3 regions of the Streptomyces sp. NPDC008092 genome follow, and region 2 is predicted to be linked to each of the others. Evidence: riboswitches for the same ligand, from Rfam matches in the RefSeq annotation. Region 2 holds a riboswitch; each other region holds the start of a gene.

Region 1 (3,181 bases), on a different contig from region 2:
CCAGGATTTCCCGGGCTACGACGACGTCGATGGACGGCACGAGCATCTCCTTCTTGGGATGTGACGCTGGTTGTGCGGGGCGCACGCGGGCCTTGGCGGCCCTTGCTCAGCCTTGCGACTAGAGCCTAACCGTCCCAGGGCCGTCGGCCGGCACGACCGACCGGCCCGTGGACACACAGACGGTACTCATTGTTCACGCGCGGAACAAAGGGGGTCCCGATGAAGAACGGAAGAAGAGCGGGCCAAGAAGGGGGCCGGACGCCGGACGGGGGGCCGGAGAGCAGGAGGGCGGCAAAGAGAAACCCCGCCCCGGTGCGTTCGGGGGAAAACGCACCGGAGCGGGGGTCCGTGGGGGACGGGGGTGACCCTCACGTGGTCTCCACTATGGGGACCACGGTTGTGCGGGAGCTGTGGTTCAGCTGGGCGCCGCTTAATACTTCCGGCCGGTACTTGCGGCCGATACCCGCGGCGGCCGCCCGTGCCGCGCTTCGCCCTACTTCAGGTGCAGCTGCTGGCCCGGGTAGATGAAGTCGGCATCGTCGACGATGTCCTTGTTCAGCTTGAACAGCGCCTGCCAGCCGCCCTTGACCTTGTGCTTCTCGGCGATCGAGCTGAGGGTGTCGCCCTTGACGACCTTGTACTCGCCGTCGCCCTTCTTGACCTTCTTGCCGGTCGGGGTGGTGACGGTCTTCTTGGCGGCCGGGCGCTCGGCGGAGCGGGAGGCGGCCTGGGTGTCGGTCGAGCGGGTGCTCGTGCCGGTGCTGCTGCTCGACGAGGAGCCGGCGGAGGAGCTGCCGGTGTAGGCGGCACCGGACAGGCCCGTGCCGCAGACCGGCCAGGCACCCTTGCCCTGCGCGGCGAGGACCTTCTCGGCGATCGTGATCTGCTGCGCCTTGGTGGCCTGGTTGGCCTGCGCGGCGTACTGCGTGCCGCCGTACGCGGCCCAGGTGGAGGCGGAGAACTGGAGACCGCCGTAGTAGCCGTTGCCGGTGTTGATGGCCCAGTTGCCGCCGGACTCGCACCGGGCGACCGCGTCCCACTCGGAGGCGGTGGCGGCGGAGGCGCTGCCGGCCGCCATCAGCGGGGCGGCGACGGCGACGCCGGTGACACCGGCGACAGCGATGGCGCGGACGGCCTTGGACGGACGACGGTGCTTGCCCTTGCCGGAGAACAGCATGGATCGATCCCCTCACCGACGCCTGCGAGGTGAGCTGTCGGGTTCGGGCCGGTTGAGTTGCCCGGCCGCACACCGTGTGTCGGTGCGCGGCTTCACCCCGAGCCGGATCGGCGGTCTCAACCACCGGCCCCGGCACTAACCTTGGGTCCCCCGCTCCTGCCTACGGCGCATGACGCGACGACTGTTCCCGGACGGCCGCTGGCAGGACTCGGCGTTGCGACGGCCGGGGCTCGTGGTGACGAGCGGCCTTGACCGTAAACAGGCGATCCGGTGAATTTCAAAGATGATCAGGGCTTCTGAGACTCATCCCACACTTTCACCAAAACGGACATTCGGCTCGAAGCGGGGCGCCAACTCCCGCCGCCTTTCGCCCTATTCGCTGCCGAGTTTCAGGGTCTGACCGGGAGCGATGGCGTTCGGGTCGGCACCGATGTCGGCCTTGTTCGCGTCGTAGAGCGCGCGCCATCCGCCGTCGAGGCCAAGGGAGTCGGCGATGGAGGCGAGAGTGTCGCCGTCGCGGACGGTGTAGGTGCCGCCGTCACGGGAGGCATGCCGGCCGGAGGAGGTGGCACTCTGACCTTTTGTCACGCTTTCGTCCGCCGAGCCGCCGCGGTGCTTGCCGCCGCTGCCGACGGCACCCGTGTCGACGAGACTCCAAGAGCCTCCGGTCTGCCACGAATTGTCCGAGTCGTCGGCTTCGGAAGCGGCCGAGCCCTCGCTCGCCTTCGAGGTGTCGGAGCCGGATGATTCCGACTTGTCCGTCTTGGTGGATTTGCCGGGGGCGTCCGACTTGGAGTCACTGTCGGCGCTCGCACTCGGCGAGGGGGTGGCGGACTCGCTCCCGGAGTCCGTGGCACCCGAAGAGGAGTCGGAACCGGAAGAAGAGGACGAGTCCGACAACCCGGAGGACGAGTCCGACGAGCCCGACGAATCCGAGGAACCGGATGAATCACCCGAGTTGTCGAGGCCCGTGTCGACGTTCACCGAGGCGTCGTCGGACGAGAGCCCGGCGATCAGGGCGCAGGTCCGCCAGGCCTTGGTGCCCTGGTCGGCGAGCATCTTCTCGGCGACCGCGATCTGCTGCGAACGGCTCGCCTGGTCGGGGGTGCCGGCGTACTCCAGGCCCCCGTACTCGCTCCAGTCGTCCAGCGAGATCTGGAGACCGCCGTAGTAGCCGGTGCCGTTGTCGGCGCTCCAGGAGCCGCCGCTCTCGCACTCGGCCACCTGGTCCCAGGTGGAGCCGTCGGCCGCACTGGCGTTCACCGCGCCGAGGAGCGGGAGGGCGATGGCGGAGCCGGTCACCCCGGCCGCGACGAGGAGTGCCGGAGCCTGGCGGGGGCGACGGTGACGACCGTTCCCGGAGAGCATGCGGAAACCTTTCGAGCGACAGCGGTGACCGGCGCGGCGGGTCCCGCAAGGGCGCCGCGCTGATGGGTGAACGTATCGGCAGACGATCACTTGTCACAAGTTAATGCCGCGTAGATCACGTGAAGATCACAGACTTGAACGCTGGTCACCTTTTGCCCGTACAGGTCGGCAGGGGCCCGCACGGGGCTTCAGCACAGGGCTTCAGCACAGGGCTTCAGCGACCGGTGGGCGTGAACTCCACCGGGAGCGTGCGCAGTCCCCGCATGATGAGCCCGCCGCGCCACCGCAACTCGCTCTCGTCCACCGCGAGTCGCAGGTCGGGAAGGCGGTTGAGGAGACCGGCGAGTGCGGTCTGCCCCTCCAGGCGGGCGAGCGGGGCGCCCAGGCAGTAGTGGATGCCGTGGCCGTAGCCGAGGTGCTGGTTGTCCCGCCGGGCGAGGTCGAGGGTGTCCGGCTCGGCGAACCGCTCCGGGTCCCGGTCCGCGGCGGCCAGGACGACCAGGACCGGGTCGCCGGGCTCGATGTGCTGCCCGCCGATCGCGACCGGCTCGGTGGCGAACCGCCAGGTGGCCAGTTCCACCGGCCCGTCGTAGCGGAGCAGTTCCTCGACGCCGGTCTCCAGCAGCCCGCGCTCGC
Region 2 (3,181 bases):
TATTCTCTGATCATGGCCGCACCCTCCCCGTACTCACTGATCGCCACCGACCTGGACGGCTCGCTGCTGCGCGGCGACGACACCCTCTCGGAACGGTCGCTCGCCGCGCTCGCGCGGGCGGCCCGGGCCGGTGCCCGGCACCTCGTGGTGACCGGCCGGCCGGCCCCGAGAGTGCGCCCGCTCCTCGACGACCTCGGCTGCACGGGACTCGCGGTCTGCGGCCAGGGCGCGCAGGTGTACGACGCCGGCGCGGACCGGCTGCTGTGGTCGGTCACCCTGGACCGGGAGCTGGCGGAGACCGCGCTCGGCAAGATCGAGGCCGAGGTCGGCCAGGTGTACGCGGCGGTCGACCAGGACGGCGTGGACGGGCTCACGCTCATCGAGCCGGGCTACCTGATGCCCCATCCCACGCTGCCCGCGCTGCGCGTCGCCCGGCGCGACGACCTGTGGTGCGCGCCCATCAGCAAGGTGCTGCTGCGCCACCACGCCCTGTCCGACGACGAACTGGCGACGACCGCCCGCTCGGTGGTCGGATCGCTGGCGACGGTCACGATGTCGGGGCCGGGGACCGTGGAACTGCAGCCGTGCGGGGTGACCAAGGCGACCGGGCTCGCGCTGGCCGCCGAACGGCTGGGGCTGAGCCCGGGACAGGCCATCGCCTTCGGCGACATGCCCAACGACATCCCGATGTTCGAGTGGGCGGCCCATGGGGTGGCGATGGCCAACGCCCACCCCGAACTCAAGGCGCTGGCCGACGAGATCACCACGTCGAACGAGGACGACGGCATCGCCGTCGTCCTCGAAAGACTCTTCGACTGACGCGGGGCGTCGGCCGGGTCAGTACGCGCCGTTGACGTTGTCGATCGAGCCGTACCGTGCGGCGGCGTAGTTGCAGGCGGCGGTGATGTTCGCGACCGGGTCGTAGATGTCGAACGACGTGCCGTCCACGTGGTAGGCCTTGAACGTCGGGTCGATGACCTGGAGCAGGCCCTTGGACGGGATGCCCTTGGCCGCGTTGGAGTCCCAGAGGTTGATGGCCCGCGGGTTGCCGGAGGACTCGCGCATCAGGTTGCGGTAGATGCCGTTGTAGGTGCCCGGGATGCTCTTCTCCCGCATGATCGCGAGCGACTCGCGGATCCAGCCGTCGAGGTTGTTCGGGTACCCGGCAAGGGTGGTCGAGGCCGTCGTGGTGGTGGACCCGGCGGCGGAGGCGGTGGTCGCCCCGATCAGCGGGAGGGCGAGAACGGCGGCGCCGGTTCCGGCGACGACAAGCGTGCGGAGGACGCGGTTACGGCGGGGACGGCGGTGCTGGGCGGCAGCAGGCATGGCGAAGTTCCTCTCCGTCGCCTGCGAGGTGAGCTGTCGGGTTCGGGCCCGGGGAGTGCCCGGCCGCACCGCCCGAAGGCGATGCGACTTCACCCCTAGCCGTTCCGGAACGACGTCTGTGCTGTGACGTCGGCCGCCCGGTCCGGCGACTTACCTGGGTCCCCCGCTCCTGCCGTGCGAATGAACTCGTCGATGGGTCACTACGGGCGGCGGCAGGATTCGGCGTCCGCCCGGCGAGCCGGAACGTATGCGAGAGCACATGTCCGAAACAAGAGCCTGATTCATACAACGTGCGGATTGACCTTGATCTGTGCCGTATGGGGTGCTTGATCCTTTGCGGTTGCCAACCCTCAACTGGCCCGCAGGGAAAGGGAAGGAAGGGTCGCCTAACAGCCTTTGTGGCAACCGGGCCGACGTGACCTACTTCACGAAACCGCAATAACGCCAAATCGGGCATAAGGGGCTGGTGGAATCCGTCTTTTTCCTGGTTCGGCGGAATACCGACCCGCTCGCATTAGTTGCAATTGCGCTCTCGGTTGTCCTGATGTGGATGATTTTTGCTATTAGTCCGAATTGCGGGAGTGGGTGCGCCTCGATGGCGGTCCCGCTCGCTCGAACGAGTGCCTCTGTCGTGCGCGCGTGCCGCCGGTCGGGCTCAACGGCAAGGTCGAGGCGGCTGGTTGACGGGTCCGGGTGCCGGGGGTGCGCCGAGGGTCGTTGTGTGCACGTGATTCTCGTCACTTCGGGAGGGGTGGGTCGGGGGAAGCGGGCCGGGGAGCGGGGATCGCCGGTCCGGGTGTCCACCGTGAGGACGGAACCTCCCCTGTGGTGCGAGTCGTTGACATGGCGGCAGCCCGGGCGGGGATGCCGGTCGGGGGGTATGGGTCCAGGAGGCGCAGGCCGGGGGCGGAGGCCGAGGGGTGCAGGCCGATCGATCGCGGAGGTCGTCCTGCGTGGTCCCGTGGAGGAAGGGGGTGCGGATGGGTGCGGGGTGCCGCCGTTCGTGCATCGTGTGCCCCCGCCGGCTTGGACGGGCGGTGGAAGGGGTACGCCCGGGCGGGTGGCGTCACCCGGGATCCGGACCCGGCGCGGAGCCCGATGCGGGACACGACCCGGGCCCCGGTTCGGGACAACTGTGGGCACTTCCTGTTAAGTCAGTGGATGTCAGGTCGTATCGGCTGATCAAAAACATAACGGTCGTGATCCGATAGCGCCCGGGGTGTAACCGTGGGCGCTATCGGTGATCGAAACCTGACCGGATACGCTGACTTGAGTGATGGCAGCGACCTATCGACAAACCGTGTAATCGCCAGTAGACACCAGCAGACAGGAGACCCCTCGTGACCGTCGTCGGGCCGTTCGGGCTGAGCGTGCGGGACCAGGCTCTGGAAGCCGATGTCCAGGCCGGATTGACGGCTGTCGAGGAGGGCTTGCTAGAAGCCACCAAGAGCGAGGTCCCGTTCATCACGGAGGCCGCGCAGCACCTCGTCCGGGCCGGCGGGAAGCGGTTCCGCCCGCTGCTGGTGATGCTCGCCGCGCAGTTCGGCGACCCGTACGCGCCCGGTGTCGTGCCGTCGGCCGTCGTCGTCGAGCTCACCCACCTGGCCACGCTGTACCACGACGACGTCATGGACGAGGCCGCCGTGCGGCGCGGTGTCGACAGCGCCAACACCCGCTGGGGCAACTCGCTCGCCGTCCTCACCGGCGACTTCCTCTTCGCCCGCGCCTCCCAGATCCTCGCCGACCTCGGCCCCGAGGCGGTCCGGGTCCAGGCCCTCGCGTTCGAGCGGCTGGTGACCGGTCAGATCCTTGAGACGGCAGGCCCGTCGGACGGTCGTGACCCGGTCGAGCACTA
Region 3 (3,181 bases), on a different contig from region 2:
GGCGCAGTTCATGTACCTGGAGTACGCCGCTCCGGAGCGGGACATCTCGCTGCACATCAACTCCCCGGGCGGTTCGTACAGTGCGATGGCCGCGATCTACGACACGGTCCGGTACGTGACCTGCGACGTGGAGACGATCTGCCTCGGGCAGGCCGGGGCGTCGGCCGCGGTGCTGCTCGCGGCCGGCACACCGGGCAAGCGGTCCGTGCTGCCCGGCGCGCGCATCGTGCTCCAGCAGCCGTCCCTGCCGGAGCCGGTGCAGGGCCAGCCGAGTGATCTGTTCATCCGGGCCGCGGAGTTGGACCGGGTCCGGGCGATGGTCGAAGGGATGCTCGTCCGGCACACGGGGCGCACGGCCGAACAGGTGCACCAGGACCTGGAGCGGGATCTGGTCCTGGACGCGCCGGAAGCGCTGGCGTACGGGCTGGTGGACCGGGTCGTACCCAGCCGCCGCGGTCCGCTCGGCCTGCCGGACGCGGGGTGAGCCGCCGATGCTGCCGGAGCTCCCGCCGCTGCCCGCGCTGACCCGCGCCGAGGGCGAGCTGATCGACCGTTACCTGGACGTGGTGGATCTACTGGGCCGGATCAATCCGGCGCAGAACGAGGACACCTACCGTGGGCTGCGCGCCGCGCAGGCGCTGGTGCGCGCGGCGTCCGAGCTGCGCGACGCCCTGGCCCTGATGCATCTGCGGGGCGAGACGGAGCTTCACGGGGACACGCTGGCACGGGCGTTGCGGGTGCTCGACGGTGAGCGCCGGACCGCTCGCGTCGTACTCCCGCCCGACTGCGTACCGTGACACCCGCCGGAATCCGTGCGATGCGTCGACGGCGCGACCGGGCCGGGGTCGAAACGCTCCAAAGGGGTTACCGCCGTTCGGCGGAGTGTGGCGTGGTTTTACCTGACCGCGAGGGCCGCTCAGGTTGCCCGTGCGAGGGTGCCCGGAAGCGGCTTCCGCGCAGGTCCGGGGCTACGCAGGGAAGTTGACGGAGAATCGAACACAGGGCTGTCCACCCGAACGGGTGGGTGGTGAGTAACCCCACAAATCCCCGATTCCGTTGGGATTTTCGGACACGAGTGAGTGAAGATCCCTGTCTGACGACAAGCCCCCGCCACAGCGGCGGGGCGGTCCGGGCGGACGCCGAGTCCTGCCGCCGCCCGGATTGACCCGTCGACAGAAGTGCATCGGCAGGAGTGGAGGACCCAGGCAAGACGGGTCGCCGGCACGGTCGCGCCATGACCGGGCCGAGCAGCCCTTGGGGTGAAGCCGTGGCAACACGGCCGGGCAACTTCGCCAGCCCGAATCCGACAGGTCATCCTTCACAGGCGGCTGACGAAGGGTTGCGCATGACTGCGCTCAATCGTGTTCCGTCGCTGATGGCCCGGGCCGGTACGGCCTCGGCGCTGACCATCGCCGCCGTGGGCGGCTCGATCGTGATCCCGGGTGTCGCCTCCGACGCCTCGGCCGCCACGATGGCGACGAAGGCACTTCAGGTCGCCGCCTCGAAGAAGGGCGCGCCCTACAGGTGGGGCGCCACCGGACCGAACAGGTTCGACTGCTCGGGGCTGACGCTGTACTCGTTCAAGAAGGCGGGCAAGACCCTGCCGCGTACGGCGGCCCAGCAGTACAACAAGACCCGTCACGTCTCGGCCGGCAACCGCAAGGCCGGGGACCTGGTCTTCTTCCACTCGGGTTCCAGCGTGTACCACGTCGGCATCTACGCCGGGAAGGGAAAGATCTGGCACGCCCCGAAGACCGGGGACGTGGTGAAGCTCCAGAAGATCTGGACGCGCAGCGTCTGGTACGGCCGGGTCAGCTGACCCACGCCGACGGCGGGCCGGCAGGGGCTCAGGGCTACGGTTCCTGCTGGCCGGCCGCGGTGACGGTGCCCGCCGGGATCGTCCAGGGCAGTTCGATGGAGACGGTCTTGCCGCCCTCCCGGGTGGGGCGTACCCGGAGCTTGCCGCCGCACTCGGCGGTCAGCCAGCGGATGATGACCATGCCGCGCCCGTTGTCCTGCTGGACCGCGGCGGGGAGTCTCTTGGGGAAGCGCGGATGACTGTCCGTGACGCCGATGCGCAGCTGCTCGTCACGGTCGAGGACGAGGTCCACCGTGAAGGTCGGTGACTGCCCGAAGGTGTGCTGCACGGCGTTGGTGGCGAGTTCGGAGACGATGAGGCGGATGGTGTCCGCGGTCTCCGTCTCCGGTGGCAGCCCCCACTCCGCGAGGGTGTCCAGCGCATAGGAGCGGGCGGCGGAGACCGAGGCGGGATCGCTCGGCAGAGTGACGGATGCTTCCAGGTGGTCTGCCATGGCGACGTCGTCCCTTTCCTCGGGACCGGAGTCCGACACAGTGCGGATGGTTCGAGTACGGTCCCGGACTGGTGCTTCTTCGCCAGACTGCCATTACCGGGCCGGTCACGGGGAGCGATCCACCAAGATATGCATATATCTGTCGCTCGAAGCGGTGAACTCTGCGACCTCAGACCGTATTTGGGCGGCTCGCAAGGAGTAAGGAGTAGCCCATGCAGAACGGTCCCGCGGTACGCCGCCGGAAACTGGGCGCCGAACTGCGCACACTGCGCACCGGCGCCGGCCTCACGAGCGGTGAGGCCGCCCGTCTGGTGGGCTGGCATCAGTCGAAAGTGAGCCGGATCGAGACCGGCGCCAGCGGTGTGAAACCGGCCGATGTGCGGTTACTCCTGGACGCCTACGGCGTGGTCGAGGGGCAACTGCGCGAGTTGCTGCTGGTGTTGGCGGGGTCGGAGGACACGGCGGGGCGGCACCACTGGTGGCACGCCTATCGTGGGGTGCTGCCGCCCGCCTACCGGGATTTCATCAGCCTGGAGTCACAGGCCAGCGCGATGCGCACGCTGGAGACCTCGGTCGTGCCGGGGCTGCTGCAGACCCCCGAGTACGCGCGTGCGGTGACCCGGGCGGCCGTGGACGGGCGCGACGACGAGGCCCTGGACGCCCTGGTGGAGGTGCGTCTGGCCAGGCAGGACGTGCTGCGCAACGATCCGCCGCTGGAGCTGAGCGCGGTCCTGGACGAGGCGGTGCTGCGCCGGGAGGTGGGCGGTCCCGGGGTGATGGCGCGGCAGCTGACGCGGCTGGTGGAGGCGGCCCGGCTGCCCCAAGTACGGCTCCAGGTGCTGCCGTTCGCGGCCGGGGCGCATATCGGC

What was found. A riboswitch is a leader RNA that binds a small molecule or an ion and turns the genes downstream of it on or off. The one in region 2 is predicted to bind cyclic di-AMP.
Positions count from the first base shown of each region.
Region 1: linked by a shared signal. The riboswitch ahead of ACFZB3_RS16985 (transglycosylase family protein) and the one ahead of ACFZB3_RS10190 (transglycosylase SLT domain-containing protein) in region 2 are both predicted to bind cyclic di-AMP.
Region 3: linked by a shared signal. The riboswitch ahead of ACFZB3_RS23995 (NlpC/P60 family protein) and the one ahead of ACFZB3_RS10190 (transglycosylase SLT domain-containing protein) in region 2 are both predicted to bind cyclic di-AMP.

Region 1 is NZ_JBIBHY010000005.1:107,956-111,136, forward strand. It holds gene eno (phosphopyruvate hydratase) at 1-46, opposite strand, end outside; gene ACFZB3_RS16985 (transglycosylase family protein) at 494-1,177, opposite strand; cyclic di-AMP (ydaO/yuaA leader) riboswitch at 1,182-1,355, opposite strand; gene ACFZB3_RS16990 (transglycosylase family protein) at 1,550-2,545, opposite strand; gene ACFZB3_RS16995 (cytochrome P450) at 2,760-3,181, opposite strand, start outside.
Region 2 is NZ_JBIBHY010000003.1:222,157-225,337, forward strand. It holds gene ACFZB3_RS10185 (Cof-type HAD-IIB family hydrolase) at 13-819, shown strand; gene ACFZB3_RS10190 (transglycosylase SLT domain-containing protein) at 838-1,326, opposite strand; cyclic di-AMP (ydaO/yuaA leader) riboswitch at 1,332-1,528, opposite strand; gene ACFZB3_RS10195 (polyprenyl synthetase family protein) at 2,667-3,181, shown strand, end outside.
Region 3 is NZ_JBIBHY010000007.1:213,915-217,095, reverse strand. It holds gene ACFZB3_RS24005 (ATP-dependent Clp protease proteolytic subunit) at 1-484, shown strand, start outside; gene ACFZB3_RS24000 (hypothetical protein) at 492-797, shown strand; cyclic di-AMP (ydaO/yuaA leader) riboswitch at 1,158-1,342, shown strand; gene ACFZB3_RS23995 (NlpC/P60 family protein) at 1,346-1,819, shown strand; gene ACFZB3_RS23990 (ATP-binding protein) at 1,854-2,312, opposite strand; gene ACFZB3_RS23985 (Scr1 family TA system antitoxin-like transcriptional regulator) at 2,525-3,181, shown strand, end outside.